DNA from 4 places in the Pseudomonas simiae genome. Region 1 is predicted to be linked to each of the others. Evidence: predicted binding sites of a transcription regulator. Region 1 holds the regulator's gene; each other region holds the start of a gene.

Evidence for each region. Region 1 encodes FliA, which starts transcription of late flagellar genes. Its sites were predicted from a motif close to CTAAAGTTTNNNNNNNNNNNGCCGNTAA; they were not measured.
Region 2: a site for FliA is predicted at 2,336-2,363, ahead of PF1751_RS00620 (methyl-accepting chemotaxis protein). Genes of this name have one in related genera too.
Region 3: a site for FliA is predicted at 2,268-2,295, ahead of PF1751_RS12500 (methyl-accepting chemotaxis protein). Genes of this name have one in related genera too.
Region 4: a site for FliA is predicted at 1,718-1,745, ahead of PF1751_RS27110 (methyl-accepting chemotaxis protein). Genes of this name have one in related genera too.

The regions. Positions count from the first base shown of each region.
Region 1 is NZ_CP010896.1:4,353,926-4,358,587, forward strand. Features, by position in the region: gene PF1751_RS19685 (chemotaxis protein CheA) at 1-748, opposite strand, end outside; gene PF1751_RS19690 (protein phosphatase CheZ) at 760-1,548, opposite strand; gene PF1751_RS19695 (chemotaxis response regulator CheY) at 1,567-1,941, opposite strand; gene fliA (RNA polymerase sigma factor FliA) at 2,110-2,850, opposite strand; gene fleN (flagellar synthesis regulator FleN) at 2,847-3,680, opposite strand; gene flhF (flagellar biosynthesis GTPase FlhF) at 3,787-4,662, opposite strand, start outside.
Region 2 is NZ_CP010896.1:122,139-126,800, forward strand. Features, by position in the region: rRNA gene PF1751_RS00605 (23S ribosomal RNA) at 1-1,695, shown strand, start outside; rRNA gene rrf (5S ribosomal RNA) at 1,852-1,967, shown strand; rRNA gene rrf (5S ribosomal RNA) at 2,077-2,192, shown strand; gene PF1751_RS00620 (methyl-accepting chemotaxis protein) at 2,477-4,357, shown strand; gene PF1751_RS00625 (SRPBCC family protein) at 4,403-4,662, opposite strand, start outside.
Region 3 is NZ_CP010896.1:2,781,916-2,786,577, reverse strand. Features, by position in the region: gene PF1751_RS12520 (LysR substrate-binding domain-containing protein) at 1-194, shown strand, start outside; gene PF1751_RS12515 (MmcQ/YjbR family DNA-binding protein) at 191-547, shown strand; gene PF1751_RS12510 (DUF1294 domain-containing protein) at 933-1,316, opposite strand; gene PF1751_RS12505 (undecaprenyl-diphosphate phosphatase) at 1,313-2,143, opposite strand; gene PF1751_RS12500 (methyl-accepting chemotaxis protein) at 2,362-3,996, shown strand; gene pnuC (nicotinamide riboside transporter PnuC) at 4,101-4,662, shown strand, end outside; gene PF1751_RS12490 (AAA family ATPase) at 4,661-4,662, shown strand, end outside.
Region 4 is NZ_CP010896.1:5,936,518-5,941,179, forward strand. Features, by position in the region: gene PF1751_RS27110 (methyl-accepting chemotaxis protein) at 1-1,618, opposite strand, end outside; gene PF1751_RS27115 (LysR substrate-binding domain-containing protein) at 1,796-2,716, opposite strand; gene PF1751_RS27120 (NorM family multidrug efflux MATE transporter) at 2,866-4,269, shown strand; gene PF1751_RS27125 (putative bifunctional diguanylate cyclase/phosphodiesterase) at 4,336-4,662, opposite strand, start outside.

The DNA.
Region 1 (4,662 bases):
CGGCCACGAAGGTGCCCTTGCCGTGCAGTTGGTCGAGCAACGCTTCGAATTCGTCGTCGGTGATATCGGTGTTGGCATTGGCGGTCGGTGCTGCCGGCGCTTCCGACACAGCGGCAGGTGTCACGGCGTCGGCCGCGAACTGGCCTTTGCCATGCAACTGGTCAAGCAGGGATTCGAACTCAGCGTCAGTGATGTCTTCGCTGGTTGGCGCGGCAACAGCCGCAGCCGGTGCTTCTGCCTCGGCCTTCACGGCACTGAGGGAGTTAAGCAACTGCTCGAATTCGCTGTCGGTCACATCCGGCTCGGCCTCAGCCACTGGCTCGGGTGCTGCTTCTGCTACCGGCGCAGCCGACAGGTCGGCGGGCTCCGCATAACGTGCCAGCGCAGCCAACAGTTCCGGAGTGGCCGCGGTGATCGGGGCACGTTCGCGGACTTCGCTGAACATGCCGTTGACCGCATCCAGTGCTTCGAGAATCACGTCCATCAATTCCGAATCAACGTGACGCTCACCCTTGCGCAGGATGTCGAACACGTTCTCGGCAATGTGGCAGCATTCCACCAGCTCATGGAGCTGGAGGAAGCCGGCGCCCCCTTTTACAGTGTGAAAACCGCGAAAAATTGCATTGAGCAGGTTCGCATCATCCGGTCGGCTTTCCAGCTCGACCAGTTGCTCGGACAACTGCTCTAAAATTTCGCCGGCCTCTACAAGGAAATCCTGAAGGATTTCTTCATCGGCGCCGAAGCTCATGTGGGTGCTCCTTAGAAGCCTAAACTGGATAACAGGTCATCAACATCATCTTGACCCGATACAACGTCTTCACGTTTATCGGCATGAATCTGCGGACCTTCACCCTTGGCGAGATGTTTTTTTGGATCTTTTTCCGAGAGGATCGCTTCGCGGTCATGTTCAATGCCGGCAAAACGGTCAACCTGGCCTGCCATAAGCACCAATTTGAGCAAGTTGCTTTCCACTTCGGTGACCAACTGGGTCACACGCTTGATCACCTGACCGGTGAGGTCCTGGTAATCCTGGGCGAGCAGAATGTCGTTGAGGTTGCTGGAAACCGTGCGGTTTTCCTGCTCGCTGCGTGACAAGAACCCTTCGACCCGACGCGCCAACTCACGAAACTCTTCAGCGCCGACTTCGCGGCGCATGAAACGGCCCCAGTCGTTGCTCAGGGCCTGGGCTTCGTTGGCCATACCGTTGACCAGAGGCGTGGCGTTTTCCACCAGGTCCATGGTGCGGTTGGCCGCTGCCTCAGTCAGCCTGACCACATAGGACAGGCGTTCGGTGGCATCAGTGATCTGCGAGATTTCCTCAGCCTGGGGCATGTGTGGGTCAATCTGGAAATTGACGATCGCACTGTGCAGCTCGCGTGTGAGCTTGCCCACTTCCTGGTACAGGCCGCGATCACGGGTCTGGTTGAGCTCATGGATCAACTGCACCGCGTCGCCGAACTGACCTTTTTCAAGGCTTTCGACCAACTGGTGAGCATGCTTTTTCAGGGTCGACTCGAAGTCGGCCTGCGATGATTCTTTATGCTCCATAGCTCCCCCGTGGCAGCATCAATGACCGATGCGGTCGAAGATTTTTTCAATCTTCTCTTTCAAGGCCAATGCAGTGAATGGCTTGACCACGTAACCGTTTACCCCAGCTTGGGCGGCTTCGATGATCTGCTCACGCTTGGCTTCGGCGGTCACCATCAGCACAGGCAGGCCGCGCAGCTTTTCGTCAGCACGTACGTGGCGCAGCAAGTCGATACCGGTCATGCCCGGCATGTTCCAGTCCGTTACCAGAAAGTCGATGCTCCCGCTGTTGAGGATCGGAATGGCCGTAATGCCGTCATCCGCCTCGACCGTGTTAGTGAACCCAAGGTCACGCAACAGGTTTTTTATGATCCGCCGCATCGTTGAGAAGTCATCAACGATGAGGATTTTCATGTTCTTGTCCAATTCGACCTCCAAGCAGTCTTAAACGCGCCCAGCACCTGGACGCGCCATTTCAATCAACAGGCATTACACAAAAAGGACTGCCGAGGGCACCACGGGTCGAACCCGCGAAGGCTGGTCGCCCTCACGGTCTCGTCTGCAGTGTCCCCACACTGCCTGTCAGCGCGCTCGCCACTCTCCCAAACGCCCCCGCAAGCGGGCTGCGCACTGGCTGTGCAACTGGCTGACCCGCGACTCGCTGACCCCCAGGACCTCACCGATTTCCTTGAGGTTCAGCTCTTCGTCGTAGTACAACGCCAACACCAGTCGCTCACGCTCCGGCAAATTGGCAATCGCGTCCGCCAACGCCCCCTGGAAACGCTCATCTTCCAGGTCACGCGATGGCTCCATATGAGCGCTCGCGCCGTCCTCGTGCAGCCCTTCGTGTTCGCCGTCCTGCAACAGGTCGTCGAAACTGAACAGGCGGCTGCCCAAGGTATCGTTCAAAATCCCGTAGTAATCGTCGAGACTCAATTGGAGTTCGGCCGCAACTTCGTGATCTTTAGCGTCGCGACCGGTTTTTGCTTCAATTGCGCGAATTGCGTCACTGACCATGCGCGTATTGCGATGCACCGAACGCGGCGCCCAGTCACCTTTACGCACCTCATCAAGCATCGCGCCACGGATACGGATCCCCGCATACGTCTCGAAACTCGCGCCCTTGCTCGCGTCATATTTGGTCGACACTTCGAGCAGGCCGATCATGCCCGCCTGGATCAGGTCTTCGACCTGGACGCTGGCCGGCAGGCGTGCCAGCAGGTGGTAGGCAATGCGCTTGACCAAGGGCGCGTAGCGCTCGATCAACTCGCCCTGACTGTCACGGGCAGACCTCTTGTAAGCGTTGTAGCCAGTCGCTGTCATAGCACGGGTCCTGCGCTCGTCTGATGCACCAATCGCTCGACGAAAAACTCCAGATGCCCCCGTGGGTTGGCGGGCAACGGCCAGGTATCGACCTTCTGGGCAATAGCCTTGAACGCCAATGCGCACTTGGAACGAGGGAACGCTTCGTAGACTGCACGCTGCTTTTGCACAGCCTTGCGCACACACTCGTCGTAGGGCACTGCGCCGACGTATTGTAAGGCGACATCGAGGAAACGATCCGTGACCTTGGTCAACTTGGCGAACAGGTTGCGCCCTTCCTGCGGGCTCTGGGCCATGTTGGCCAAGACGCGGAAGCGGTTCATGCCGTAGTCACGGTTAAGCAGTTTGATCAGGGCGTAGGCGTCGGTGATCGAGGTGGGTTCGTCGCAGACCACCAGCAACACTTCCTGCGCGGCGCGCACGAAGCTGACCACGGACTCGCCGATCCCGGCGGCGGTGTCAATCACCAGCACGTCGAGGTTATCGCCGATATCACTGAACGCCTGGATGAGGCCGGCATGCTGCGCCGGGCTCAGGTGCACCATGCTCTGGGTGCCCGAGGCAGCCGGCACGATGCGGATGCCACCGGGGCCCTGCAGCAGCACATCGCGCAGCTCGCAGCGGCCCTCGATCACATCGGCAAGGGTATGTTTGGGCGTCAGCCCCAGCAGAACGTCGACGTTCGCCAGGCCCAGGTCAGCATCCAACAGCATGACGCGACGGCCAAGCTCTGCCAGGGCCAGGGACAAATTCACTGACACGTTAGTTTTCCCGACGCCACCTTTGCCGCCGGTCACCGCGATCACCTGTACGGGATGCATGCTGCCCATTTTATTTCTTTACCTTGTCTTGCTTAGACGCAGGCTACATGGCTTGGCCGCGTGAATCGCTTGCAGACCATCGATGTAGGTACATTTCACGGTGTTCATCCTGCCCTCAACCGACCCGTTTTGCCGGGTTGTGATAAAGGTCGGCGAACATATCAGCCATCGCTTCCTCGCTAGGCTCTTCTTGCATTTGCACGCTGACTGCACGGCTGACCAACTGATGACGGCGCGGTAGATGCAGATCATCGGGGATCCGCGGCCCGTCGGTCAGGTAAGCGACCGGCAATTCATGACTGATGGCCAGGCTCAGCACCTCGCCCAGGCTCGCGGTTTCGTCGAGCTTGGTGAGGATGCAACCGGCCAGGCCGCAGCGTTTGTAGCTGTGATACGCAGCGGTAAGAACCTGTTTCTGGCTGGTGGTTGCAAGCACCAGGTAGTTTTTCGATTTGATGCCACGTCCGGCCAGGCTTTCAAGCTGCATGCGCAATGCCGGGTCGCTGGCTTGCAGGCCGGCGGTATCGATCAATACCACGCGTTTGCGCAACAGCGGGTCGAGGGCGTTGGCCAGGGACTGGCCCGGGTCGACGTGAGTCACCGATACATTGAGAATACGGCCCAGCGTCTTGAGCTGCTCCTGGGCACCAATACGGTAGCTGTCCATGCTCACCAGCGCGATATTCTGTGCGCCGTATTTGAGTACGTAACGGGCCGCCAGCTTGGCCAGGGTGGTGGTCTTGCCCATGCCGGCAGGGCCGACCATGGCGATCACACCGCCCTCTTCCAATGGTTCGATTTCCGGGGTGACAATCATCCGTGCCAGGTGGGCCAGCAACATGCGCCAAGCCTGGCGAGGCTCTTCGATTTCGGTGGTCAAGGCCAGCAGGTCGCGGGACAACGGGCCGGACAAGCCGATACGTTGCAGGCGCCGCCACAGGTTGGCCTGTTGCGGCTTGCTGCCTTGCAGCTGGTTCCAGGCCAACGAGCC
Region 2 (4,662 bases), 1.9 Mb from region 1:
GTGAAGGTGAGTTGAGAAGCTTGCTGGAGGTATCAGAAGTGCGAATGCTGACATGAGTAACGACAATGGGTGTGAAAAACACCCACGCCGAAAGACCAAGGTTTCCTGCGCAACGTTAATCGACGCAGGGTTAGTCGGTCCCTAAGGCGAGGCTGAAAAGCGTAGTCGATGGAAAACAGGTTAATATTCCTGTACTTCTGGTTATTGCGATGGAGGGACGGAGAAGGCTAGGCCAGCTTGGCGTTGGTTGTCCAAGTTTAAGGTGGTAGGCTGAGATCTTAGGTAAATCCGGGATCTTAAGGCCGAGAGCTGATGACGAGCTAACTTTTAGTTAGCGAAGTGGTTGATGCCATGCTTCCAAGAAAAGCTTCTAAGCTTCAGGTAACCAGGAACCGTACCCCAAACCGACACAGGTGGTTGGGTAGAGAATACCAAGGCGCTTGAGAGAACTCGGGTGAAGGAACTAGGCAAAATGGCACCGTAACTTCGGGAGAAGGTGCGCCGGTGAGGGTGAAGGACTTGCTCCGTAAGCTCATGCCGGTCGAAGATACCAGGCCGCTGCGACTGTTTATTAAAAACACAGCACTCTGCAAACACGAAAGTGGACGTATAGGGTGTGACGCCTGCCCGGTGCCGGAAGGTTAATTGATGGGGTTAGCTAACGCGAAGCTCTTGATCGAAGCCCCGGTAAACGGCGGCCGTAACTATAACGGTCCTAAGGTAGCGAAATTCCTTGTCGGGTAAGTTCCGACCTGCACGAATGGCGTAACGATGGCGGCGCTGTCTCCACCCGAGACTCAGTGAAATTGAAATCGCTGTGAAGATGCAGTGTATCCGCGGCTAGACGGAAAGACCCCGTGAACCTTTACTATAGCTTTGCACTGGACTTTGAATTTGCTTGTGTAGGATAGGTGGGAGGCTTTGAAGCGTGGACGCCAGTTCGCGTGGAGCCATCCTTGAAATACCACCCTGGCAACTTTGAGGTTCTAACTCAGGTCCGTTATCCGGATCGAGGACAGTGTATGGTGGGTAGTTTGACTGGGGCGGTCTCCTCCTAAAGAGTAACGGAGGAGTACGAAGGTGCGCTCAGACCGGTCGGAAATCGGTCGTAGAGTATAAAGGCAAAAGCGCGCTTGACTGCGAGACAGACACGTCGAGCAGGTACGAAAGTAGGTCTTAGTGATCCGGTGGTTCTGTATGGAAGGGCCATCGCTCAACGGATAAAAGGTACTCCGGGGATAACAGGCTGATACCGCCCAAGAGTTCATATCGACGGCGGTGTTTGGCACCTCGATGTCGGCTCATCACATCCTGGGGCTGAAGCCGGTCCCAAGGGTATGGCTGTTCGCCATTTAAAGTGGTACGCGAGCTGGGTTTAGAACGTCGTGAGACAGTTCGGTCCCTATCTGCCGTGGACGTTTGAGATTTGAGAGGGGCTGCTCCTAGTACGAGAGGACCGGAGTGGACGAACCTCTGGTGTTCCGGTTGTCACGCCAGTGGCATTGCCGGGTAGCTATGTTCGGAATAGATAACCGCTGAAAGCATCTAAGCGGGAAACTAGCCTCAAGATGAGATCTCACTGGAACCTTGAGTTCCCTGAAGGGCCGTCGAAGACTACGACGTTGATAGGTTGGGTGTGTAAGCGCTGTGAGGCGTTGAGCTAACCAATACTAATTGCCCGTGAGGCTTGACCATATAACACCCAAGCAATTTGACTACTCTAACGAGCATCAGATTGCGGTGTGTGAAGATGATACGAACCGAAAGTTCGATATCTCACAAAACACCGATCTGTCACATACCCAATTTGCTGAAGCGAGGCCACCAGGTCACGACTCAGTACCCGAATTTCTTGACGACCATAGAGCATTGGAACCACCTGATCCCATCCCGAACTCAGCAGTGAAACGATGCATCGCCGATGGTAGTGTGGGGTTTCCCCATGTGAGAGTAGGTCATCGTCAAGATTAAATTCCAGAACCCCTGTTTGCTAACGCAGACAGGGGTTTTGTTTATGTAGAAGTCCATGAATTTCATCGGCACGTTGCTAGCGCAACGGTCCGATACACAGAATTTCTTGACGACCATAGAGCATTGGAACCACCTGATCCCATCCCGAACTCAGCAGTGAAACGATGCATCGCCGATGGTAGTGTGGGGTTTCCCCATGTGAGAGTAGGTCATCGTCAAGATTGAATTCCGAAACCCCTGTCTGCTAACGCAGACAGGGGTTTTGTCGTTTAGGGCCTTAAATCACCACGTTTCGTAACCCCCATCGCCTAGGTGTACCGCTGGTCTGTTTCCCACATAAAAACAGGAAATACCTCACAAATTCCTAAGATTTGCCAAGCGTTGGCCGAAAGCCTGACGAGCCATGCGTGCACCGAAATAGAGCGGCCGGAGAAGCTGCCTATACCGCTACATGGAATGTTCCACTCGGCACGCTCACCCCCCTTTGGCAAAAGAAGTCGATGAAATGAATCTTAAGTTCAGTCATAAAATTCTGTTGGCCGCGTCAGGCGTCGTGGTTTTGGCCTTCGCGTTGTTCACCCTCTATAACGACTACCTGCAACGCAGCACCATCAAGCAGAACCTGGAATCGTCCATCCAGCAATCCGGTGAGCTCACCGCCAGCAGTGTGCAGAACTGGCTCAGTGGGCGAATACTGGTACTCGAAAGCCTCACGCAAAACGTAGCCCACCAGGGCAGTGGTGCTGACCTTCCAGGTCTGGTCGATCAACCGGCATTCACCTCGAACTTCCAGTTCACCTACGTTGGCCAAACCAACGGCGTTTTCACTCAGCGTCCGGACGCAAAAATGCCCGATGGTTATGACCCTCGTCAGCGTCCCTGGTACAAGCAGGCAGTAGCCGCGGACAAACCCATGCTTACCCCGCCCTACATGGCCGCAGTAGGCGGGCAGATCGTGACCATCGCCATGCCGGTGAAGAAGAATGGTGAATTGCTCGGTGTAGTCGGTGGCGACCTGAGCCTGCAGACCCTGGTGAAGATTATCAATTCGGTGGACTTCGGCGGTATCGGCCATGCGTTCCTGGTCAGTAGCGACGGGCAAGTCATCGTCAGTCCTGAACAGGACCAGGTGATGAAGAACCTCAAGGACATCTACCCTGGCACCCAGGTGCGTATCGAGAAGGTCAGCCAGGATGTCGTCCTCAACGGTCAGGACCGCATCCTGTCCTTTACCCCTATCAGTGGCTTACCCGGCGCAGATTGGTATATCGGTCTGTCGATTGATAAAGACAAAGCCTACGCACCGCTGGGCAAGTTCCGTACTTCCGCCTTGATTGCCATGTTGATCGCCGTAGTCGCGATTGCGGTGCTCCTGAGCCTGTTGATTCAGGTCTTGCTGCGACCCCTCACCACCATGGGCGTGGCGATGCAGGACATTGCCCAAGGCGAAGGTGACCTAACCCGCCGCCTCGTTGTGACCAGCAAGGACGAGTTCGGCGAAGTCGGTAGCGCGTTCAATCAGTTTGTAGAACGTATCCACGCCTCGATTTCGGAGGTGTCTTCGGCAACCCGACAGGTGCACGATCTCTCCCAGCGTGTAATGGCCTCGTCCAATGCCTCTATCATCGGTTCCGATGAGCAAAGCGCGCGTACCAACAGCGTGGCAGCAGCGATCAACGAACTGGGCGCTGCTACCCAGGAAATCGCACGTAACGCCGCCGATGCTTCACAGCACGCCAGCGGCGCCAGTGAACAAGCCGACGATGGGCGCAAGGTGGTGGAGCAAACCATCCTTGCAATGTCGGAACTGTCGCAGAAGATCAGCCTGTCCTGCACTCAGATCGAGACCCTCAACGCCAGCACCGACAACATCGGCCACATTCTCGATGTGATCAAAGGCATCTCCCAGCAAACCAATCTGCTGGCACTCAACGCCGCCATCGAAGCGGCACGTGCTGGTGAGGCCGGTCGAGGCTTTGCAGTGGTCGCCGATGAGGTGCGTAACCTGGCTCACCGCACTCAGGAGTCGGCCGAAGAGATCCACAAAATGATCACGTCTCTGCAAGTGGGCTCGCGTGAAGCGGTGACCACCATGAACGCCAGCCAAACCTCCAGCGAAGAAAGTGTTGAGGTCGCGAACCAGGCTGGTGAGCGCTTGGTCAGCGTAACGCAGCGGATTGTCGAAATCGACGGCATGAACCAGTCCGTCGCCGCAGCCACGGAAGAACAGACGGCGGTGGTGGAAACGCTCAACGTCGACATCAATCAGATCAACCTGCTGAACCAGCAAGGCGTGGCCAATCTCAACGAAACCCTGAAGGATTGCGACGCGCTGTCGCAGCAGGCCAATCGATTGAAACAACTGGTCGATAGTTTCAAGATCTGACCCGCTGATTGATCGGGCAGGAGCGAGCCCTCTCGCCCCTGCCGCTTAGCCGACTATCCGACGAACATTTTCCAAGGCGCTATCGGCGAAGCTCTGCACAAATTGTTCAAATCCTGTGTTTGCACGGTCGATGGGCTCGGCAATGATCGTCCATGTTGCTTTGGAACAGTCTGCGCCAAGGGCCTCCACACGGATCGCCGCCCACAGCCTGGCTACACCGAGGGTGTTGTAGATTGTGGTCCAGGTCATGTGCATGGCCTGTTCGTCGCGGCTATTGAGTTGCTCCACCACACAATTACCATCGC
Region 3 (4,662 bases), 1.6 Mb from region 1:
CCGTACTGCCGATGATGTACTGTGAAGAGGAATTGGCTAACGGCCGGCTGGTGCAACTGCTGCCGGAGTGGTCCTTGCCTGGCGGCTGGCTGCAAGCGGTTTACCCGCATCGGCGCGGTGTGCTGCCGGCGATCCGGGCCTGGATCGACTACCTGGAAGAAGGCTTCAAAGGCTGTGGAGACCGCTTGCTATGAAAATGACCGAAGAACAAGTCGCCAGCTTCTGCCTGAGTCTGCCCGGCGCGCGGGAAGACTATAAATGGGGCGGTGTGCGCGTATTTTCGATTGCCGGCAACAAGATGTTTGCCCTGCAGAACCTGCGCGGTGAATCGCTGGCGTTCAAGGTCGATAAGGAACTGTTCCTCGGCCACGTGGACCGCCCAGGCATCCACCCGGCGCCCTACCTGGCGCGCGCGCAGTGGATCATCATGAACACGCCCTACCCGCTGGACGCTGATGAACTGCGTGGCTTGCTCCAGCGCTCCCACCAGTTGGTGGTCAGCAAGTTACCCAAGCGCACGCAGATCGGGCTGTTGCTGGGTGATTGACGTGCTGTTGCACCCCAGGTATCTACATCAATTTTCGGTGTTGCGCCGGGCCTGTGGCGAGAGAGCTTGCTCCCGTGACGGCCTGAAAGTCGCCCGAGACCTATCCGATGTAAATCGATCAATAGGTGGGAGCTGGCTTGCCTGCGATTGCGGATTCCAAGCCGACCATGCGCTTGAGTTGGAATGAGTACATATCCATTCCTGCGGTAACGGCTACTTAGGGTTCCGCCCTTACGGCGGCTCACTTTCGGAAAGCCCCAAAAGCAAGCAAAAGGTCTTCGCCCCACCACTCGGCACCTCGCCTAGGCTCGGTGAGCCCTCACTCCGGCTTGAATCCGTGGGCCGACGCAATGGGCCATCCTTGGCCCAGTGCGGATATCCGGGCCTAAAGCACTGAAACCAGTGTCCCCCCCAGAAACATCTGGTCCAGCCAGAACACTTGATGCAGCAGCACGATCACCCAGAACAGCACCTGGTAAGACACCTTGCGCGTCTTGTGGCGGAACACTTGCTGGGCAATCAACGCCCCCGGCCAGCCGCCCGCCAGTTCCACGGCGTGCAGGATGTTTTCCGGGGTGCGCCAACTGTCGGTACGGGCCTTACGCTTGTCACTCCAGTAGAGGAAGAACGCGATCACGCTGACAACGCCATAGGCCGCCAGCGGGATCACGGTCTCGCCGCGCTGCCATACCAAGATTGAACCCAGTAACGGCGCTGCGCACAGCAGCAGGAAGATCGCCGCCTTCAGGCGTGGATGCTGGATCATCATGCCTTCGCGGCCGCCCAGTCGATCCAGCCGAACTGCCAGGTCGCCAGGATCAGTAGGCCGAATGCAATGCGGTACCAGGCAAACACGGCATAGCTGTGGCTGGCGATGAACTTGAGCAGGCCCTTCACCGCAATCATCGCGAAGATGAACGAGGTCACAAAGCCGATGGCAAACACCGGCAAGTCCGCAGGCTGGAACAGGTCGCGGTACTTGTAGCCCGAATACACAGCGGCACCCACCATGGTCGGCATCGCCAGGAAGAACGAAAACTCGGTAGCGGTCTTGCGCGACAGGCCAAACAGCAAGCCGCCAATGATGGTCGAGCCGGAGCGGGAAGTCCCTGGGATCATCGCCAGGCACTGGGCCAGACCGACCTTGAGTGCGTCTTTCCAGGTGATGTCATCGACGGTTTCGGCATGCACTTCATGCTCGCGGCGCTCGGCCCACAGCATGATGATGCCGCCCACCACCAGCGCCGTCGCCACGGTGATCGGGTTGAACAGGTAGTGGTGAATCAGGTCGGCGAAAATCACCCCCAGCACCACTGCCGGCAGGAAGGCGATCAGCAGGTTGACGGTAAACCGCTGGGCCTTGCGCTGGGTCGGCAGGCCACTGACCACTTCGAAAATCTTGCCACGGAACTCCCACACCACTGCCAGGATCGCGCCCAGTTGGATGATGATATTGAACGCATTGAAACGGTCGCCGGTAAAGTCGAGCACGTCGGCGACGATGATCTGGTGGCCGGTGCTGGAAATCGGCAGGAACTCGGTAAGCCCCTCCACAACGCCAAGAATCAATGCCTGTATGGCGGTCCAAAAATCCATGCTTCCCCCAAAGGTCTTGCTCTATGGCAAGCCTTGTTGATCTTTTTAATGGTTCACTGACGACAAGATACGGTGTTGAGTTTCAACCCCGAGCTGCAAAAATCTTGTGAAATATCAGACAGTACTCAGGTTTTCCGAATGCAGGCCGAAAGCCTATCAGACAAGGCGGAAAAGTCGATGCAGCCCCACAATTATAAAAAGCACGGAGTGACAGGACCATGAACAGTTTGCGCAATATGTCGATCAGCCGACGCCTGTGGCTGATCCTGATAGTCGCCGTGCTGATGCTGTTGGCCCTGGGTATGCTGATGCTCAAGCAGATCCGAGACGACCTGTACCAGGCCAAGCGCCAGCAGACTCAACACGTGGTCCAGACCGCCAGCGGGATCCTGACGTTTTATCACGGTCTCGAAACCACCGGCGTGATGACCCGTGAAGCCGCCCAGAAGCAAGCGTTGAGCGCGGTGCGTGGCTTGCGCTACGACCATGATGACTATTTCTGGATCAATGACCTCACTCCCGTGATGATCATGCACCCCGCCAACCCCAAGCTCGACGGCCAGAACCTCTCGGCCATCCGCGACCCCGATGGGTTTGCCGTGTTCAACGAGTTCGTGATCCTGGCCAAGGCCAAGGGCGCCGGCATCGTCAACTATCGCTGGCCGAAACCGGGCGCCGAAGCGCCGGTGGCCAAGACCTCGTATATCCAACTGTTCGAACCGTGGGGCTGGATCATCGGCTCCGGCGTGTACGTAGACGATGTGCAGGCCGAGTTCAGCAGCCAAGTCTGGAAAGCCTCGTTCATCGGCCTGGCTATCGCGCTGGTGATGGCGCTGCTGGTCTCACTGATCGCCCGCAGTATTGTGCGGCCGTTGCAAGCTGCAGTGAACGCCATGGGCAACATCGCCAGCGGCGAAAGCGACCTGACCCGCAGCCTCGACACCCATGGGCAGGACGAAGTCACCCAACTGTCCCGGCACTTCAACAGTTTCACCGCCAAGCTGCGCCAGGTAGTCGGCCAGTTGCAGGTGTGCGCCAACGCCTTGGGCCAATCCTCGCAGGAGCTGGGCAGCAACGCGACCCAGGCCCATGACCGTAGCCAGCAACAGTCCCAGCAGATGGAACTGGTGGCCACCGCCATCAACGAAGTCACCTACGGCGTGCAGGATGTGGCCAAGAATGCCGAACACGCCGCCAGCGAAATGCGCGACGCACAGGCCCAGGCCCAACAAGGGCAGGTGAATATCGACAGCAGCCTGCAGCAGATCGATCAGCTCTCCGGCACCATCAGTCAGGCGGTGGAAGTGATTCGCACCCTATCGGCAGAAAGCACCCAGATCGGCAGCGTGCTCGAAGTAATCCGCTCGATTGCCGACCAGACCAACCTGCTGGCCCTTAACGCGGCCATTGAAGCAGCACGCGCTGGCGAGCAAGGGCGTGGCTTCGCCGTGGTGGCCGATGAAGTGCGACTGCTGGCCCAGCGCACGCAAAAATCCACCGCCGAGATCCAGGGCATGATCGAGCGCTTGCAAGGCCACTCGGAAGCGGCGGTCAAGGTGATCAGCGACAGCCACAGCGCCTCACAGCTGACCATCGAACAAGCCGGCCAGGCCGGCGCCAGCCTGACCGCCATCGGCGAGTCACTGCGCAACCTCAACGGCCTCAACGCCTCGATTGCCAGCGCCACCCTGCAACAAGCGCATGTGGTGGAGGACATCAACCAGAACGTCACCGAGGCGGCCGGTTTGTCCCACAGCACGGCATTGGCGGCGGAGCAGTCGAGTGTGGCGAGTGCGCATTTGCGTGGTCTGAGCGAACAACTCGACGGCCTGCTGCGTCAATTCAAGGTCTGATCCGGGGGGGAGCGGGCTAGCCCCGCTCACCCCATCAGTTAATTCCTACGCCAATCTTCTTTCGTTACAATCACTGCCCTCTCCCATTCTCCCAAGGAACCACCATGTCCGGGCTTGAACTGTTCGCCGCCGCCCTCGGGGTGATCGCTGTGTGGCTGACCGTCAAGCAAAACCCCTGGTGCTGGCCCATCGGCCTGGTGATGGTGTTGCTGTACACCTGGGTGTTCTTCGACGTGAAACTCTATTCCGACATGCTGCTGCAAGTGGTTTACGCCGCGTTGCAAGTCTACGGCTGGTGGCAGTGGACCCGTGCCGGCGAGGTCAAGCAAGGACGTCAGGTCACCAGCCTCGGTGTCCCGGCGATCATGGCCAGCCTGGCGGTGGGCGCAGTCGGTAGCCTGTTGCTCGGTGCCGCCATGGCCCACTGGACGGATGCTGCCCAACCCTGGCTCGACGCCGCCCTTACCGGCTTCAGCCTGGTAGCGCAGATGTGGATGGCGCAGAAACGCGTGCAGTGCTGGCCACTGTGGATCGCCGTGGATGTCATCTTCGTCGGGCTATTCCTCTACAAAGGCCTGTACCTCACCGCCGCGCTCTACGCGCTGTTCACCGTGATCGCAGTGCAAGGCTGGCGCGAATGGCGCGCCGACCCGGCGTTGCACGCAT
Region 4 (4,662 bases), 1.6 Mb from region 1:
CACGGGTACGCGACGCCAGGTTACGCACCTCATCAGCGACCACGGCAAACCCACGACCCTGCTCACCCGCCCGTGCGGCTTCGATGGCGGCGTTGAGTGCCAGCAGGTTGGTTTGTTCGGCGATCGAGGTGATCACGCCGACGATCCCGCCAATTTCCTGGGAACGCTGGCCCAGGGTGTTGATCACCGTAGCCGTGCTGTTGAGCGCGGCGGCGATGTGTTCCAGGGACGACGACGCTTCTTGCATCGAGTTGCGCCCGATACGGGTTTGCTGGGCGTTTTCCTGGGCGAGGCGTTCGGTGCTGCCCATGTTATCGGCGATGTTCAGCGACGTGGCGCTGAACTCTTCCACTGCACCAGCCATGCTAGTGATCTCACCGGACTGCTGCTCCATGCCCTCATAAGCACCACCGGATAACCCAGACAACGCCTGGGCACGGCTGTTGACCTCTTCGGCTGCCTTGCGGATATGCGAGACCATGGTCGACAGCGCTTCACCCATCTGGTTGAAGCTGCGCGCCAACTGGCCGATTTCGTCATGGCTGGACACATTCAGGCGTACGCTCAAGTCCCCCGCACCCAAGGCTTCGGCCTGGCGCACCAGGTCGCCCAACGGCGCCAACTTGCTACGCAGCAACCAGACCGTTGCGCCGACCGCCAGCAGCATGGCAAGCACGCTGCCGATCACCAGGCGGATGCCGACGTCCCAGGTCACCGAGCGAATCTCGGCCTTGGGCATGCTCGCGACAACTGCCCACGGCCCGCCGTCGAAGGGCACAGAGACGCTGTAGAATTCTTCGTTCTTGTCCGCCCAGAAGCGACCTTTGCCTGGTGTTTTGGCCAGGTCCAACATCACTGGAACCGCCTGGTCCAGCGCCTGCACGCCAGCCGGGGGCACCAGCCAGCGCTTCTGCTCGTCCAGCAGGGCCAGGGAGCCGGTCTGGCCGATACGGAAGCGCTTGAGATTCTCGAACTGGGCATTCTGCGCATCGGTGTAGTCAAAACCGATGAACAGCACGGCGATGACCTGGCCGCTGCTATCACGCACGGGGCTGTATTGGGTCATGTAGGAGCGGTCGAACAATACCGCCCGGCCGATGTAGGTCTGCCCGCTGAGCACACGCTGATAAGCCGGGCCTTGGCGATCCAGGACCGTACCGATGGCGCGGTTACCATCCTGTTTGGTCAACGACGTGCTGATGCGGATGAAGTCTTCGCCGCTGCGTACAAACACCGTGGCCACGCCGCCGGACATCTGCTTGAACTCATCCACATCCTCGAAGTTGTTGTTCAACACCTCGCTGCCCAGATACAGGCTCGGGGTCTGCACACCGGCCACGGTCACTGGTTGGTCTGCACGCACACTCAAACCGGCACCAAAACGCTTTTCGAACAGCCCGCTCAACCGCTGGGTACTCTCGCGCAAGGTGCCGTGGAAGGTGTTGAGTTGATCGGCAAGCAAGCGCGCCTCGCTGGCCAGGTGTTCCTCGCGGGTGGCGAGGTTGGCGGAGTCGAGGGAACGCAGAGCAAACACAGTACTGCCGCTGATGACGACAGCCAGAATCACGGCGAGTGCGAGGCCTAGCTGTGAGGCTATCCGAGCGCGAGGTTGAGTCATGAAGGCTCCTGGCCGAGGCCAGGATCATCCTGATCTCATAGCGTTGCTCGGCAAATTATCTGGTGGGAAACGTTGGTGCACGATTGTTCCAACACACCTTCTTCGGCTGGGCGAAGCAATACTTGAGCGAATCACAGGGGTATCACGCAAACGATTGCACGAACGCTCTGCAACCACTCAATCGAGACGTTCGACTGAAGGCAACGCCATCGCCTTGACCTCCGCCTGGAGAAACTCCGCCAAGCGCCGCAGCCGCTCACCGCCGGGGCGGGTCTTCGGCCACACCAGGTAATAACTTTCACCACTGGCTACGGCTGTTGGCCAGGGCAGGCTCAATCGGCCCTGGGCCACGTCTTCGGCCACCATCAGCAGGTCACCCATGGATACGCCGTAACCCCGCGCAGCGGCGATCATGCCCAGTTCGAGGGTATCGAACACCTGCCCGCCCTTGAGCGACACCTGGGATGACAAGCCCATGCGCTCCAGCCAGTTGCGCCAATCACGACGGTCAGGCGTGGGGTGCAGCAACTCGGCGGTGGCCAGGCGCTCGACATCCCAGGGTCCATCCTCCAGCAGGTTGGGGGCGCCCACCGGAATCAGCAATTCCGGGAATAGATAACTGGCCTCCCAATCCGCCGGAAAATGGCCGTAGCTCAGCAGCACGGCGCAGTCGAAGGGTTCCTGGTTGAAGTCCACCTCGTCCACACTCATCCAGGCGCTGGTCAGTTGCACCTCATTGCCGGGCTGCAACGCACGGAACCGGCTGAGCCGCGCCAACAGCCAGCGCATGGTCAGGGTGGACGGTGCCTTCATGCGCAGGATGTCGTCTTCGGCATTCAAGGTATGGCAGGCCCGCTCCAGCGCGGCGAAACCTTCGCGCACACCAGGCAACAACAGACGCGCCGCCTCGGTGAGCTGCAAGGTGCGGCCGCTGCGCTGGAACAGGCGGCAGGCGAAGTGCTCTTCCAATGTGCGGATGTGTCGGCTCACCGCACTTTGCGTTATAGACAGTTCCTCCGCCGCACGGGTGAAGGAATTGTGCCGCGATGCCGCCTCAAACGCGCGAAGGGCATAAAGGGGAGGAAGGCGACGTGACATTTGGCAAGCTCCTACAAGCAATGCCGTAACGTACCAGATTCATCAGGCATGAGTTTTAGTCATGTGAACGATCGCATTTATCCCTTTGTGCAATGCGCTGAGAGCGCCGAGAATCAACCCTCCCTCAACCCTTCGACTATTCGAGCGTGATGATCATGCAGCATCCGGCACGTACCGAACTCTGGGCCATTCTGCGGCTGTCAGGGCCGTTGATTGCCTCACAGTTGGCGCACATGCTGATGGTGCTGACCGACACCCTGATGATGGCGCGCCTGAGCCCCGAAGCCCTGGCCGGTGGCGGCCTGGGCGCGGCAAGCTATTCGTTCGTGTCGATTTTCTGCATCGGCGTGATTGCCGCCGTGGGCACCTTGGTGGCAATCCGTCACGGCGCGGGGGATATCGAAGGCGCCACCCGCCTGACCCAGGCCGGACTGTGGCTCGCCTGGCTGATGGCCTTGGCGGCCGGCTTGCTGTTGTGGAACCTCAAGCCGCTGCTGCTGCTGTTCGGCCAGACCGAGACCAACGTGCACTCGGCGGGGCAATTCCTGACGATCCTGCCGTTCGCCCTCCCGGGTTTCCTGAGCTTCATGGCCTTGCGCGGCTTCACCAGCGCGATTGGCAAGGCCCAGCCGGTGATGGTGATCAGCCTCGGTGGCGCGGTGGCCAACTACCTGCTCAACCATGCGTTGATCGAAGGCATGTTCGGCCTGCCGAAACTGGGCCTGATGGGCATCGGACTGGTCACGGCCGTCGTCGCCAATGGCATGGCGTTGGCGCTGATGTGGTACATCCACCGCAACCGTACCTATGCGGCGTACCCGTTGAGCACCGGCCTGCTGCGCCTCAATACCCAGTACCTGCGCGAGCTGTGGCGCCTGGGCCTGCCGATTGGCGGCACTTATGCGGTGGAAGTCGGGTTGTTCGCGTTTGCGGCGCTGTGCATGGGCACCATGGGCAGCACGCAGTTGGCGGCGCACCAGATCGCGCTGCAAATTGTCTCGGTGGCGTTCATGGTGCCGGCGGGGATGTCTTACGCGGTGACCATGCGTATCGGCCAACATTACGGCGCTGGGCAGTTGCTGCAGGCACGCCTGGCCGGGCGCGTCGGCATCGGATTTGGCGCAGCGGTGATGTTGGGATTTGCCGCCGTGCTGTGGCTTTATTCCGATCCTTTGATCGGATTGCTTATCGACCATAACGACCCGGCCTTCCATGACGTGATCGTCCTGGCCGTCAGCCTGCTCGCTGTCGCCGCCTGGTTCGAGCTGTTCGACGGTGTGCAAACCATCGCCATGGGCTGCATTCGCGGGCTCAAGGACGCCAAGACCACCTTCCTGATCGGCGCGGGTTGCTATTGGTTGATCGGGGCACCGTCGGCCTGGCTGATGGCCTTCACCCTGGGCTGGGGACCGACCGGCGTATGGTGGGGCTTGGCGCTGGGCCTGGCGTGCGCGGCAGTCAGCCTGACTTGGGCATTTGAAGCGAAGATGAAGCGCATGATTCGGCGAGAGCCTGAAACCTACAGCACGTTGCAAGCAGCTCAGCCGGATTGAAGGCTGTAATCGGTCAGTGTGGGAGCTGGCTTGCCTGCTCCCACAGTTGATTGGGTGGGCACCCAATCAACCCAGCAAGGCCTGCTGGCTTTTCCCGAAGGTCAGGTACTCCACAAGCTCCGCCAACGGCAGCGGCTTGCTGATCAGGTAACCCTGGGCCTGGTCGCAGCCAAACAAGCGCAACAGTGCAAGTTGCTCCGGCGTTTCCACGCCTTCGGCGACCACTTCAAGGTTGAGATTGTGGGCCAGGTTGATCATGGCGTGCACCAGTTTGCGGTTCTCTTCGCGCTCTTCCATACCGCCGACAAAACTCTTGTCGATCTTCAACAAGGCGATCGGCAGGCTGTTGAGGTGCACGAACGATGAAAAGCCCGTGCCGAAATCGTCCAGGGA